One region of the Rhizobium sp. LjRoot98 genome, then DNA from elsewhere that is predicted to be linked to it. Evidence: predicted binding sites of a transcription regulator. Region 1 holds the regulator's gene; each other region holds the start of a gene.

The links. Region 1 encodes LexA, which represses DNA repair genes until DNA is damaged. Its sites were predicted from a motif close to TGTTCNNNNTGTGTTCNG; they were not measured.
Region 2: a site for LexA is predicted at 1,593-1,610, ahead of ACSQ3J_RS07140 (YifB family Mg chelatase-like AAA ATPase). Genes of this name have one in related genera too.
Region 3: a site for LexA is predicted at 1,196-1,213, ahead of radA (DNA repair protein RadA). Genes of this name have one in related genera too.

What each region holds. Positions count from the first base shown of each region.
Region 1 is NZ_CAXUPW020000017.1:17,709-20,914, reverse strand. It holds gene ACSQ3J_RS28730 (SDR family oxidoreductase) at 1-15, shown strand, start outside; tRNA gene ACSQ3J_RS28725 (tRNA-Asn) at 90-164, opposite strand; gene ACSQ3J_RS28720 (hypothetical protein) at 386-664, shown strand; gene ACSQ3J_RS28715 (hypothetical protein) at 724-1,044, opposite strand; gene lexA (transcriptional repressor LexA) at 1,308-2,018, shown strand; tRNA gene ACSQ3J_RS28705 (tRNA-Cys) at 3,108-3,181, shown strand.
Region 2 is NZ_CAXUPW020000001.1:1,437,888-1,441,093, forward strand. It holds gene gshB (glutathione synthase) at 515-1,462, shown strand; gene ACSQ3J_RS07140 (YifB family Mg chelatase-like AAA ATPase) at 1,705-3,206, shown strand, end outside.
Region 3 is NZ_CAXUPW020000001.1:268,835-272,040, forward strand. It holds gene alr (alanine racemase) at 1-1,147, shown strand, start outside; gene radA (DNA repair protein RadA) at 1,327-2,730, shown strand; gene ACSQ3J_RS01315 (CvpA family protein) at 2,874-3,206, shown strand, end outside.

The DNA of each region.
Region 1 (3,206 bases):
AGTGGTTACCGGTAGGACATGAAGGCGGCGCAGGGCGGTATTGCCAGAAACCAAAAAGGCCTTGCTTTTTCAGCAAGGCCTTTGGAAATTGGCTCCCCGGGCCGGATTCGAACCGGCGACCTGTCGATTAACAGTCGAATGCTCTACCGCTGAGCTACCAGGGATAATCTGCGGCGGTGTGTGCTGCAGAAGTGAGGCTGCTAATACAAATGCTTTTCCGATTTGCCAAGCGGTTTTTCAAAAAAAATGCACAATCTTGTCTGATTGTGGACAACTCCCCATGTGAGAGTTGAAAGCGCGCCGTTGATTTGCCGGGGGTAAACCCGCAGGATTGCAGCGTTCGCAGGGCATGGCGGGTGGCCAGACATTTGGCAGGTGGTATTTGATGGCAGAACAGCGGAAAACAAAAAAATTCGGCATCGATGCCCGCACCCACGAACTCGTCATCGGCACGTGGCGCATGCGGCTGCCGCAATCGCGCCTTTTGCGCATTTCCATCGGCGGCGCGCTGATCTTTGGCGGCATTCTCGGTTTTCTCCCGGTTCTCGGTTTCTGGATGATTCCCCTTGGCCTTCTCGTCCTGTCGCACGACCTTGCCTTCGTCCGGCGAAAGCGGCGGCGGCTTTCGGTCTGGTGGGCGCGCAAATGGCCGGCTTCCAGCTAGGAAGCTGGGCGTAAGGCCTTCTCCCGATTCGGCAGAGGCTTGAGCCGGATCCGATCCGCTTATCCGCCTGAGCCTGTCTGTGGCGTCGGGTCCTTGTCCGCAGGTGCCATTTGCGCCGGATCGGCCGGGGTTCCCTGCGTGGCCGGAGCGCCATTGTTCGGGGCAGGCAGCTTTTCCTCAACCTTGGTCGCAGCGTCGTTGTCTGTGCTTTCGCCAAACACTTCCGCACCGGCCCAGGCGAGCATTGCAAGGACCAGGCCGCAGATTAATACCATCAGTACCGGCCGGCCTAAAAAGCCTTGACGGGCCTGCACGCCGCTCAATTCCACGGTTTTCTGCACATCGGCATCGGAAGCGCGCTCATCGGTGTATTTCGCCATCAAAGCCTCCTCGGACGGCATCCGGAGCAGGCCGTCCATCGCATTGTTACGAGATAAACCGAAACGGTACCGGCCGCGCAAAGGTTCCAACAGATAGCTTCCCGCGATAAATGGCAGGCGGAATGCTGAGCGGAAAGGAGCCGCTATGCAGCATGATTTTCTGTTGCGTTGAAAACACTCACGAATTTTAGGGACTTGCGGAACACATATGGAACAGATAGTGTTCGTTCTTGATTTGTTTCTCGATTCTGGAGTGATCGTTCATGCTGACCCGCAAGCAACAGGAACTGCTTCTGTTCATTCACGAAAGAATGAAGGAATCGGGCGTACCGCCATCGTTCGACGAGATGAAGGATGCACTGGATCTTGCGTCGAAATCCGGCATTCATCGGCTGATTACAGCGCTTGAGGAGCGAGGCTTCATCCGGCGTCTGCCCAACCGGGCGAGGGCGCTGGAAGTGATCAAGTTACCAGAAGCCTATACCACGAGCCTCCAGCCCAAGCGCGGCTTTTCACCGAGCGTCATCCAGGGCAGTCTTGGTGCACAACCGGCACCTGCCGCACCCGTCAAGGCCGCCGCAAACAACGATACCGTCTCCATACCGGTCATGGGCAGGATCGCCGCCGGCGTACCGATCTCCGCGATCCAGAACAATACACATGATATTTCCGTGCCGCTCGAGATGGTTGGGACCGGTGAGCACTACGCACTTGAAGTGCGCGGTGATTCGATGATCGAGGCGGGCATTCTCGACGGCGACACGGTCATCATCCGCAATACGAACAGCGCCAGCCCCGGTGAAATCATCGTCGCCCTGGTTGATGACGAGGAAGCGACATTGAAGCGGTTTCGCCGCAAAGGCGCCTCGATCGCCCTGGAAGCCGCCAACCCTGCCTATGAGACGCGGATTTTTGGACCGGACCGGGTCAAGATACAGGGAAAACTCGTCGGGCTGATCCGCCGTTATCATTGATCTGATATCACTTCAGCTATGGCAGCTTAAAGGAGTGGGGAAGATTGCGTGATTTGTAGACATGGCTGCAAACCTGTCACCGTCCGGCGCGACGATAGTTTTGCCCCCTGAAAGATAATGCCTTAGCGACCTCATGAACCGACCGGAGCACTCTAAATCATGAGTAGCGGCGGAAATAAGGGACATGATTTTTCCTTCAATACGCCCGATTAACGGGCTGTAAGCCTATGAATTTTCAATGCGGCTTGCGCATCGGCAAATGTTGCCGTTCCCCTATCGCACCCTATTTTTGGAACCTATTTAGTAGGATTTCGTTGACCTATCGGCTCTATTCGTGGACGGAACCCAGGAGGCCAATGTGAGAACCGTTTTTACAAAAGTTTTGGTCGTGGCATTGATGGCCACAGTCATTTCGACTGTTCAGGCACCAGCATCGTTGGCCCAATCCTTGGACATATACATCGGACGCGACAGTCCCGCAGTTGAATACAGAGACCGGCGATACAATAATGAGTATCGTCCGCGCAGCAATTGCAGTGAACGGCAGGCAATCCGCCGTGCCTATCAGTACGGAATGCGTGATCCCGGCATCCGCTCGATAAACCGGCGCCTTGTTGTCGTTGACGGCATTGGACGCCGTGGCGAATACACTGTCTTGAAACTTGCAAACCGCCAGGGTTGCCCGCGCGTCAATTGAGACGTGGACAGATAATGCGGATCGCTCCAGCCAAGAGCTGAACGATTGGCATCGTTAGGGCGTTAGAAACAGTGCCGTTTCGCTAAGGGCTTTGGCGCTTCATCAATCGAACAGCCGACGGCAGCACTTGCGCACCAATTCACGAATCCGTCGCCCGTCACCTTCGTGAGAATGCGCCCGGCAACAGGGCAGGGACGTGGCGCTTTGACCGGGACGCCGCAATCTCGTTTTCGGCTCCTCGCACACCGGCTTGTTCATCCCCAAAGCTGTGGAAGAAGGGTTCGGAAACGGCATCTCAGAAATGACCAAGAACGTTTTTCAGAAATACCCTCTTGCGATTTGTCTAGGATCATTCTAAACCGCCGCCACAGTTCGACTATTTGAACTGGTGAGGCCTCGTGGCGGAGTGGTGACGCAGAGGACTGCAAATCCTTGCACCCCGGTTCAATTCCGGGCGAGGCCTCCAAACCTTTCTTGCTCCACCAGTAAGA
Region 2 (3,206 bases), on a different contig from region 1:
TTTGCGTTGCCGGCGAGGTGGGGCCGGTGCCCGGACGGTTTGGCGAAACGCGCGCGAAATTCCCGGGGCTGCGTGAAAGGTGGTTCTCCTCCGGTTCGTGAAAATGAACCGGGCGTGCCGGGTGGTCACACCGTTCTTGGACGGTCCAGGGCCAGACCCCGCCGGATTGAAAGGCTTGGCGGATAAGCGGCCGGGCTGGGGCATTGGAGGCTTTCCTGTCAGAGAGGAAAGCGCAGAAGAACCTGAGAAGCGCGGCAAAAGACACTGAAACGGGGCACATCGCGTGTCACCTACTTCTACTTACCTGAGGCACCCGATGTGCCCCGGCCGATCCTGCCGACCCCAAAGCCGGCAGACATTGCAGATGCTTCAAGCCACGGGCGGAAAAGCCGCCGCGTGATCGGGAAGGCATGTCCAAATATGGCCCCCGGCAGAAATCTGTATGGTTCACCGGATACGATTTGATATAGACAAGCCTCATTCAATGACGCCCCCGATCAACAGGAAATGTCCCATGGCGAAAATCGTAAATGTCGCGGTCCAGATGGATCATGTCTCTGGCATCACTATCGCCGGTGACAGTACCTTTGCCATGAGCCTTGAGGCGCAGGCGCGCGGCTATAAGCTGTTCCATTACACACCGAACCAGCTGTCGCTGCGCGACGGCAAGGTGATCGCCACTGTTCAACCGATGAGCCTGCGCGACGTCAAGGGCGACCACTACACGCTGGGAGATGCCGAGCGCATAGACCTCTCCACCATGGACGTGGTGCTGCTTCGCCAGGATCCGCCCTTCGACATGGCCTATATCACCTCGACGCACCTGCTCGAGCGCGTCCATCCGAAGACGCTTGTGGTCAACGATCCGGCCTGGGTGCGCAACTCGCCGGAAAAAATCTTCGTCACCGAATTTCCCGACCTGATGCCGAAGACGCTGATCACCCGCGATCCCGCCGAGATTGCCAGTTTCCGCGCAGAGATGGGCGATATCATCCTGAAGCCGCTCTATGGCAATGGCGGCGCCGGCGTCTTCCATTCGACCCGCGATGACCGCAACATGTCGTCGCTCCTGGAAATGTTCGGACAAATGTTCCGCGAACCCTTCATCGCCCAGGAATACCTGCCGGCCGTGCGCAAGGGCGACAAGCGCATCCTGCTCGTCGATGGCGAGCCGGTCGGCGCGATCAACCGGGTGCCTGCCGAACACGATGCCCGCTCCAACATGCATGCGGGCGGCACGCCGATGCCGACGGACCTGACGGCGCGGGAAAAGGAAATCTGCGCCCGCATCGGACCGGCGCTGCGTGAACGCGGCTTCCTGCTCGTCGGCATCGATGTGATTGGTGACGTGATGACCGAGATCAATGTCACCTCTCCTACCGGTCTTCGCGAAGTGAAGAAATTCGGCGGCGCCGATATCGCCGCGCTGCTCTGGGACGCGATCGAGCGCAAGCGCGCCTGATGAATGATTGAGCGGCCGGGGCGGCTATCCGTCCCGGCGCCCGATTTCATCCCCCGGATGTTCACGGTTGTTCCGCTCCGTTCCTGAGGTACAACCGAGCCACAACCAGGCCGATTGGAACAGTCGAATCTGTTCGATAATTGTTCTTGTTTTATTCCGTTATTCGTGCAAGATTTCACACCACAACCGGAAAAGGTTGTGGTGGCGGGTTGCTGACCTGCCTCGCGGCAAGAGGGGCAATCATGGTCGCGCGTGTCAGTACGGTTGCATTTCAAGGCATAGAAGGCCTGCCTGTCGATGTTCAGGTGATGGTCGCGCCGGGCAAGGTCGGCATGCAGATCGTCGGCCTTCCCGATAAGGCGGTCGCCGAAAGCCGCGAGCGGGTGCAGGCAGCACTCCACGCCTCCGGCCTGTCGCTACCCGCCAAGAAGGTCACCGTCAATCTTGCGCCTGCTGATCTTCCCAAGGAAGGCTCGCATTTCGACCTGCCGATCGCGCTTGGCCTGATGGCGGCACTCGGCGCCATTCCCGGCGATGCGCTGGATGGATATGTGGTGATCGGCGAACTCAATCTCGATGGCACCATCGCCGCTGTCTCCGGAGCCCTGCCCGCCGCCATCGGCGCCAACGGCCTTGGCAAAGGCCTGATCTGCCCGTCCGACAGCGGCGCTGAGGCCGCCTGGGCGGGATCCGAGATCGACATTCTGGCGCCGCGCAGCCTGATTGCGCTCGCCAATCATTTCCGTGGCACGCAGGTGCTGTCGCGTCCCGAACCGGCCGTGCGTGCCAGCCCCGCCAACATGCCGGATCTCGCTGATATCAAGGGCCAGGAAAGCGCCAAGCGGGCGCTGGAAGTGGCAGCGGCCGGAAACCATAACCTCTTGATGGTCGGTCCGCCCGGTTCCGGCAAGTCGATGCTGGCCGCCCGCCTGCCCTCGATCCTGCCGCCTCTCTCACCGCCGGAACTGCTCGAAGTGTCGATGATCCACTCGATCGCCGGGCAACTGGCCGGCGGTAAGCTGTCGGACCGGCGCCCCTTCCGCACGCCACACCACTCCGCCACCATGGCGGCGATGATCGGCGGCGGCCTGCGCGCCAAGCCGGGCGAAGCGTCGCTGGCCCATAACGGCGTATTGTTTCTCGATGAATTTCCGGAATTCACGCCGCAGGTGCTCGATGCGCTGCGCCAGCCGCTCGAAACCGCCGAATGCATCATTGCCCGCGCCAATCACCGCGTCACCTATCCGGCCGCCATCCAGCTGGTTGCCGCGATGAACCCCTGCCGCTGCGGCATGGCGGGAGAGCCCGGCCATAGCTGCGCCCGTGGCCCGCGCTGCGTCTCCGATTATCAGGGCCGCATCTCAGGTCCGCTGATGGACCGGATCGATATCCGCATCGACGTCCCCTCGGTCACCGCCGCCGACCTGATCCGTCCGGCACCGGCCGAACCGAGCGCCGTCGTCGCCCGGCGGGTGGCGCGCGCCCGCGAAATCCAGATGGACCGCTTCATCGCACTTGGCATGCCGCACATCCTTTCCAATGCCCGCTGCTCAACAGCGATGATTGAAAAGATGACCGAGCCCGACGCTGGCGGACTGCAATTGCTGCGGGATGCGGCGGAGAAAATGAAGTTTTCGGCACGCGGTTATCACCGGGTGCTGAAGGTGGCCCGCACGCTTGCCGATCTCGATGAGAAGGCGACGGTCGGGCGCATTCATCTCGCCGAAGCGATTTCCTACCGGAT
Region 3 (3,206 bases), on a different contig from region 1:
CACTCCCCCCTTCGCCGATCCCGCCTTTGAGGCTGCGTCCAACCGTCTGACCATCGATCTCGGTGCGCTCGCCAGCAACTGGCGCCATATGGACAAATTGTCCGGCAAGGCGCGGGCCGCGGCGGTGCTGAAAGCCAATGCCTATGGGATCGGCATCGAACCTGCGGCAAGCACGCTCTATGCCGCAGGTGCCCGGGATTTCTTCGTCGCCAGTGTCGAGGAAGGCGTGGCGCTTCGCCCGATCGTTCCGGATGGCCGCATCCATATTCTTGCCGGTATGTGGCCGGGCAACGAGCAGCTATTCTTCGACAATGGTCTAGTGCCAATCATCAATTCCGAGGAGCAACTGGCCTTCTTCATGTCGGTGCTGTCGGAGCGCGGCGATCATCCTTGCGTCCTACACATCGATACCGGCATGAACCGCCTGGGGCTGACGCTGGACGAAGCACTGGCACTTGCCGGTGATCCGGCTCGCCCCGCGAGCTTCTCGCCCATTCTGGTCATGAGCCATCTCGCCTGCGCCGACGATCAGGCGCATCCGCTCAACCGCCGGCAACTCGAATCATTCCGCGCGGTTACGGCCGCTTTCGAAGGCGTCGAATCAAGCCTTGCCAATTCGGCAGGCATTCATCTGGGACCAGATTTCCATTTCGACATGACCCGCCCGGGCATTGCTACCTATGGCGGCGAAGCCGTCAATGACGTGAAAAATCCGATGAAACCGGTGGTGACGGCCGAGGCGCGCATCCTGCAGATCCGCCGTGTACGGACCGGCGACACGGCAAGCTATGGCGGCTCGGCCCAGTTTTCCCGCGACAGCCGGGTGGCGATCGTCGCCATCGGCTATGCCGACGGCTATCACCGCTCGGTCTCCGGCGGCGGCGTCACCCTGCGCCAGGCGACACCATCGGGTGCCTACGGCTTCCTGCACGGACAGAAGGTGCCGCATCTCGGCCGCGTCACCATGGATCTCAGCCTGTTCGACATCACTGATTTTGCTGACAATGCCGTTCGACCCGGCGACTATATCGAACTGTTCGGCAATCATGTCGCCATCGATGACGTTGCCCGCGCCGGTGGCACGATCGGCTACGAGATGCTGACGAGCCTCGGGAGCCGGTATGAGCGGGCGTATATCGAGGCCTGATAGCTTTTCGAGATTGCGGCTTGGAATCGGGAAAGTGATGTTATAGATTGGAACAAAAGGAGATCATCGCTATTTTTGCAACCTGACCTCCCGCCGCCCCATCCTCGCGTCTCACCTGTCCGCATCCTTCACGGCCGCCAGGACATGACCTCCGAAGACTTCCCCGAAAGCGAAATTTGATGGCGAAAGCCCGGACACAATTCATCTGCCAGAACTGCGGAACCGTTCACGCCCGGTGGGTGGGGAAATGCGAAGGCTGCAACCAGTGGAACACGATCGTCGAGGAAGACCCGATGGGCGGAATCGGCGGCGGGCCTGGCCGGACGCCGAAGAAGGGCCGTCCCGTTGCGCTCACCACGCTATCGGGCGAGATCGAGGATGCACCGCGCATTCAGACGGGGATTTCCGAGCTTGACCGGGCAACCGGCGGCGGGTTCGTGCGCGGTTCGGCCGTGCTGATCGGCGGTGATCCCGGCATCGGCAAATCGACGGTGCTGATGCAGGCGGCCGCGGCTCTCTCGCGGCGCGGTCACAGGATCATCTATGTCTCGGGCGAAGAGGCCGTGGCGCAGGTGCGGCTCCGGGCACAACGGCTGGGGGCTGCCGATACCGAGGTACTTCTGGCTGCCGAAACCAACGTCGAGGATATCCTTGCCACACTCGGCGAAGGTAAGCGGCCGGACCTCGCCATCATCGATTCGATCCAGACGCTTTGGAGCGACACGGCCGATTCGGCACCCGGCACGGTGACGCAGGTGCGCACCGGCGTTCAGGCGATGATCCGTTTTGCCAAGCAGACGGGGGCCGCCATCGTTTTGGTCGGCCATGTCACCAAGGAAGGCCAGATCGCCGGTCCGCGCGTCGTCGAACACATGGTCGATGCCGTACTCTATTTCGAAGGCGACCGCGGCCATCACTACCGCATTCTGCGCACCGTCAAGAATCGTTTTGGCCCGACCGACGAGATCGGCGTGTTCGAGATGTCCGACAAGGGACTGCGCGAAGTCACCAATCCGTCCGAACTGTTTCTCGGCGAGCGTAACGCGAAATCGCCGGGTGCCGCAGTCTTTGCCGGCATGGAGGGGACACGGCCCGTGCTGGTCGAAGTCCAGGCGCTGGTGGCGCCAACATCGCTTGGAACGCCGCGCCGCGCCGTCGTCGGCTGGGACTCGGCACGGCTGTCGATGATACTTGCGGTGCTCGAGGCCCATTGCGGGGTCCGGCTCGGTCAGCACGACGTTTATCTCAATATTGCCGGTGGATACCGGATTTCGGAGCCCGCGGCAGACCTTGCGGTCGCTTCCGCATTGGTTTCCTCGCTTGCCGGTCTTGCCCTTCCCTCCGATTGCGTCTATTTCGGCGAAGTCAGTCTGTCCGGGGCCATCCGGCCGGTTGCGCATACCGCCCAGCGCCTTAAAGAAGCCGAAAAACTCGGCTTTTCACAGGCCGTCCTGCCTTCCGCCTCCGCCGACCTGCCCAAGGGCAACGGCATGAGTTGGGCGGAGATGGAAAGCCTGCCGGATCTGGTGGCGCGCATTGCCGGCTCGAAGGGAGCCTTGAAGCAGGCGGACAATGATGATTGAGGAAATTGCCGCTTAAAAATGGCGAATTCCGGTGAAAACAGTGTTCAATCATGGACCATCGAAAGACGCCCCTCGCGTCATCATATATGGTTCGCGAAAAATCAGCGTGGGGCCGTCTCAAGGCGGTTTCGGAGTAGGACAATATGCCCATTACAATTCTCGACGGTATCGTTCTCGGCGTCGCGCTCTTCTCGGCCATTCTGGCGATGGTTCGCGGTTTTTCCCGGGAAGTTCTGTCGGTCGCAAGCTGGGTCGGCGCTGCAGCTGCCGCCTATTTCCTCTACCCATACCTCCTGCCTTACGCAAAGAACTATACCAGCAGCGATACAGTCGCGATGATCGGCTCGGCCGGCGTCGTCTTTCTCGTCGCGCTGATCATCGTCTCCTTCATCACCATGCGGATCGCCGATTTCATCATCGACAGCCGCATCGGCGCGCTGGACCGGACACTCGGGTTTCTGTTTGGCGCGGCGCGT